Regions from separate parts of the Colwellia sp. MB02u-10 genome, predicted to be linked through region 1. Evidence: predicted binding sites of a transcription regulator. Region 1 holds the regulator's gene; the other holds the start of a gene.

Evidence for each region. The regulator FliA, encoded in region 1, starts transcription of late flagellar genes. The targets are predictions, from matches to a motif close to CTAAAGNTNNNNNNNNNNNNGCCGATA.
Region 2: the regulator FliA is predicted to act here: its motif matches at 1,070-1,096, upstream of H4J59_RS14485 (DUF5610 domain-containing protein).

The regions. Positions count from the first base shown of each region.
Region 1 covers NZ_JACGVK010000105.1:22,992-25,170, forward strand. Annotated here, with positions in the region: gene H4J59_RS05760 (protein phosphatase CheZ) at 1-536, opposite strand, end outside; gene cheY (chemotaxis response regulator CheY) at 566-949, opposite strand; gene H4J59_RS05770 (RNA polymerase sigma factor FliA) at 1,002-1,718, opposite strand; gene H4J59_RS05775 (MinD/ParA family protein) at 2,011-2,179, opposite strand, start outside.
Region 2 covers NZ_JACGVK010000132.1:255,560-257,738, forward strand. Annotated here, with positions in the region: gene H4J59_RS14485 (DUF5610 domain-containing protein) at 391-1,032, opposite strand; gene H4J59_RS14490 (TauD/TfdA family dioxygenase) at 1,437-2,179, shown strand, end outside.

The DNA of each region.
Region 1 (2,179 bases):
TTGCGAATAATTTGGCCGGTAAGATCTTGAAAATCTTGCGCCATCAAAACATCCGTCATTAAGCCATGAATTTTGCTGGTTTCTTTTGCTGTTGTTGTCAGTAAAACATCGATATCTCGACATAATACTTTAAAATCAGTAACATCAAGATCATTGTGCATTAGTTTATGCCACAACGGATTAACGTTATTGATTTGTTGTTGAATATTACTAACCACCGGAAAAATTGATTCAACAACATCCATGGTTTTATTAGCCGCTGCTTCGGTACGATCAATAACAAAATTCAATCTTTCTTTAGCGTCTGGAATGTCCGCAGTCGCTAAATCATTCAAACGTGAATCAAAATGAAAGTTATTCAATGAATTATGCAATTCGCGAGTTAACTTACCTATTTCTTCAAACAATGCAGTTTGAACTGGATTTTGAATTTCTGCAATTAACTCATCCGCTTTGTTTTGCTGATCTGCCTCAAGGTATTTAACCAACAATTTAGCCTGCTCTAAAGAAACATGGATACTAGTATATTTACTCATATAACAGCCTTGTGTAAAAAAGTTGGTGACTAACCAAGACGTTGGAAGATTTTATCAAGCTTGGCGCTTAACGTTGCAGCCGTAAAAGGTTTAACGATATAACCATTAACTCCGGCTTGAGCTGCCATGACGATTTGATCTTTCTTCGCTTCTGCAGTCACCATCAATACCGGAATATGAGATAATTTTTCATCCGCTCTAATGGCTTTAAGTAAATCTATCCCTTGCATAACCGGCATATTCCAATCGGTAACAACAAAATCAAAATCACCAGTTTTAAGCATTGGCAGCGCGGTATTACCATCATCTGCTTCTGATATATTGGTGAAACCTAAGTCGCGTAACAAGTTTTTAATTATACGTCTCATCGTTGAAAAATCGTCAACAACAAGCACTTTCATATTTTTTTCCAAGACACCCTCCGGTGATAGCATTTAAAATTTTACAATATTTTTAATATTCTACTTAACTTTGCCACGATTGCATACGAGCTTTTAATCTATGCATCGCTTGACTGTGTATTTGACTTACCCGTGATTCGCTCACATCCAGTACTTGGCCTATTTCTCTAAGGTTTAGCTCTTCGTCATAATACAAAGACAGTACTAAAGCTTCACGCTCGGGTAAAGAAGAAATACACTCGGCTAATGACTTTTTAAAGAAACTCTGTTCAATGTTAGCGTAAGGTTCATCTTGCTGATGACTGTGGGCTATTTCAATCACATCGTCACTAACACCTAAATCATCAAGACCGAGAATTTTCCCTGAACTCACGTCATTAAGTATTTGATGGTATTCATTGATTGAAATTTCAAGTTGTTCAGCAACTTCAACATCGGTAACATCGCGGCCATATTGCGCTTCTAAGCTTTTGATGGCTTCGCTGATCATACGACTATTTTTATGCACTGAGCGGGGAACCCAGTCACCGCGACGAATTTCATCAAGCATGGCACCACGAATACGAATACCCGCGAAAGTTTCAAAGCTAGCACCTTTGCTATTATCAAAATTATTTGACGCCTCAAGTAAGCCTATCATGCCTGATTGAATAAGGTCATCAACCAAAACACTGGCCGGTAGTCGGGCAAGTAAATGATAAGCAATGCGCTTCACCAGTACTGTGTGTCGCTCCAGCAAAGCCGATTTATCAACACTATAAGTATGTACTTTTAACACGATAACTCACTTGTTAGTTAAATAGGGCCTGTAGATTTTTCATTGTAGTCTCGGCTATAGGTCACGTTTCAGTTAACAAGGCGACAGGAGTATTAGGTAGATATGCTAGTTTTCACTTGTCAACGGTATTAGCTAAAAATTAACTATAGACATTTAACCGGCGATAAAAAATCTACACTATTGGCATAGCTAAAGCTTGCTTAACTCATGCCAAAAAAAACACCACAGATTGTTCAATTGCAACCCTGCTTGTAGTTATGTCCATACATAACTACAAGCTAAAAGCTCAACAGCTTTAGTGTTCTAGTAATTGCTCAATAAAGAATTCTAAATGCCCAGAGGCTTGTTGTGGCACTGGCCAGCTAACAATATTTTTGGCAAGAGCTTTAAGGCCAATTGACGCTGGCGAGTTAGGATATGCCTCGACAATCGCTTGTTGTTTTCTAACAGATTTACGAATATTT
Region 2 (2,179 bases), on a different contig from region 1:
TACATAGCTTATAAAGCCATCACCATTGATTCTGCACTAAAGTGAGTTAAATCAGTACAAATAAATTAACAATTGATGATATAGGTAAAAATAACAGTCGCTGAATAAATCACTGCCTAGCGCTTATCACTATAAAATATGGCGATGAGATTAATTTTATACCTTAACTTGATTATTTATTAGTGGTGCAAGCGCTAACTTAAAAAATTGGGTAAACATGCAACTAGAACAACACGAAAAATCATATTAACACCTTGTTTTAGTTTGTTATTTAAGTAAATATAATTGACAGAACTGCCAAAAAAAATTGTTTTAAAATGGCTCAGCATAGCCGTAATTCACGTTAAAATTAACGCTTACCGCTGGCTAAATAACCAACTATTATACTTATTACAGTTCTGGCTGATCGACTTCTTTAGCACTTAAAGCCTCGACAAAAGACTGTAACCCTGTTTGCACCAACTGATAAGTTTTATCAATATTATGGCTAATATCGCCTTCTAATACTTTTAAATCACCTAAAATACCTTTGGCTTCAGCAAAACCTTCCTCTATGCCGCCACGGATAATATCAACAAAAGCCGTTAACGATTCTTCTGCAGCCATTTCAGGATGCTGCTCTTGATAAGCACCTAGAAACTGAGTACTAAAAGCAACAATACGCTCGGCTGTTGCTTCAGGGCTGAAATCAACCCCGGACTGATAACTGTCTTCAACGCTACTTTCAACACGATTATCAGCCCCAGTTTCTTTAAGCGCTTCGTTTATGCCCTGTAAGGCAGTTTTTAACAACAATGACAGCGGCTGATCGCCCATGGTTGTATTGAACTTCAGTGAAGACTCTATAATAGCGGCATTAAGCTGTTTTTTATGGTTGGCATAAATAGAGCTTTCTGCTTTAACAATATTTTTATCATTAGCCAGCTCAGATATTTGCTGCCCCTTTGGCTTGTTCAAGGTTTTATCTGAGGCGTTTGCTAATGTTCGAACCTCTTGGCTATAGCTATCATTAGGTTTAATTGTTGAGCTCATAAAATTTACCTCGGTTTATCAAAGCATATATAACAAGTATCGGCACCATTAAGTGCAACTTAAGTTTACCCTGTAACTATCTCACTCAATGCAAGGTTACATTCATCATCACAAGATAAATTTATTAAAAGCTGTCAAAGATCATGACTGACAATGAGAGTGTTCATCATCAATTTTCCCTTAACCATTACGGGTTAATTTTAGCCGATGCAGACCTTATTATTTCACCCGCTACTGGCATGGCTAACGATAATGAATAGCGTGCAGCTTTAATCATTTTTTGTAAAAAATAATGATACTTTATTAAGCACTTAGCACGGCAACTCCCCCCAAGAGGCTTCGACATTAGATGGCCCAAATGCTACAATTTAAATTTTAAAATAAACAAAAATAAGCGCTGCTGAATGTCTGATATTGTATTACTGAAAACCGGTATAGAACTCCCGATGAACGCAGAAATGGTTTATTTCAATTACTTCTGGTTACGCGATAATTGCGCCACCTCATGGGATAGCAGCACTCAGGAACGCACCTTTGATATTCTTGATGAAGATGATGATTTACACGCAACAAGCGCCTGGATAAATACAGCCTCACTGGAAATTATTTGGAGCGATGGCTATCAAAGTCGTTACAACCTACACTGGCTTGAACGTTGGCACAAGGGAGAAAATCATGGTGATTTAGCCGTTCGTACCCGTAAAACTTGGTATGGCGATCACTACCCAAACATGGCGCGTTTTAGCTATGACGATGTGATGGCTAACCCCGCCAGTGTAGCTGATTGGGCAGAGGCGATGTTAGATGAAGGTGTTGCCCTGATTCAAGATATGCCAAATTCCAACGAAGGGCTGAAAACCCTATGCGAACTGTTTGGCACTGTGCGGCCATCTTTTTCTGGTTACACCTTTGATGTCCAGTCTAAAGCCAATCCAGAAAACCTTGCTTATACCAGCAAAGCACTTGAGTTACATACTGATTTACCTGCAGAAGAACTGGCTCCAGGTATCCAGTTCTTACACTGTAGGGTTAATGATGCAGAAGGCGGCAACAGCTTGTTTGTCGATGCAACCACCGTGGCCAACGCCTTAAAACAAAGCCATCCACAATACTTCAAAATACTGACAGAATACCAAGTGCCGTATCG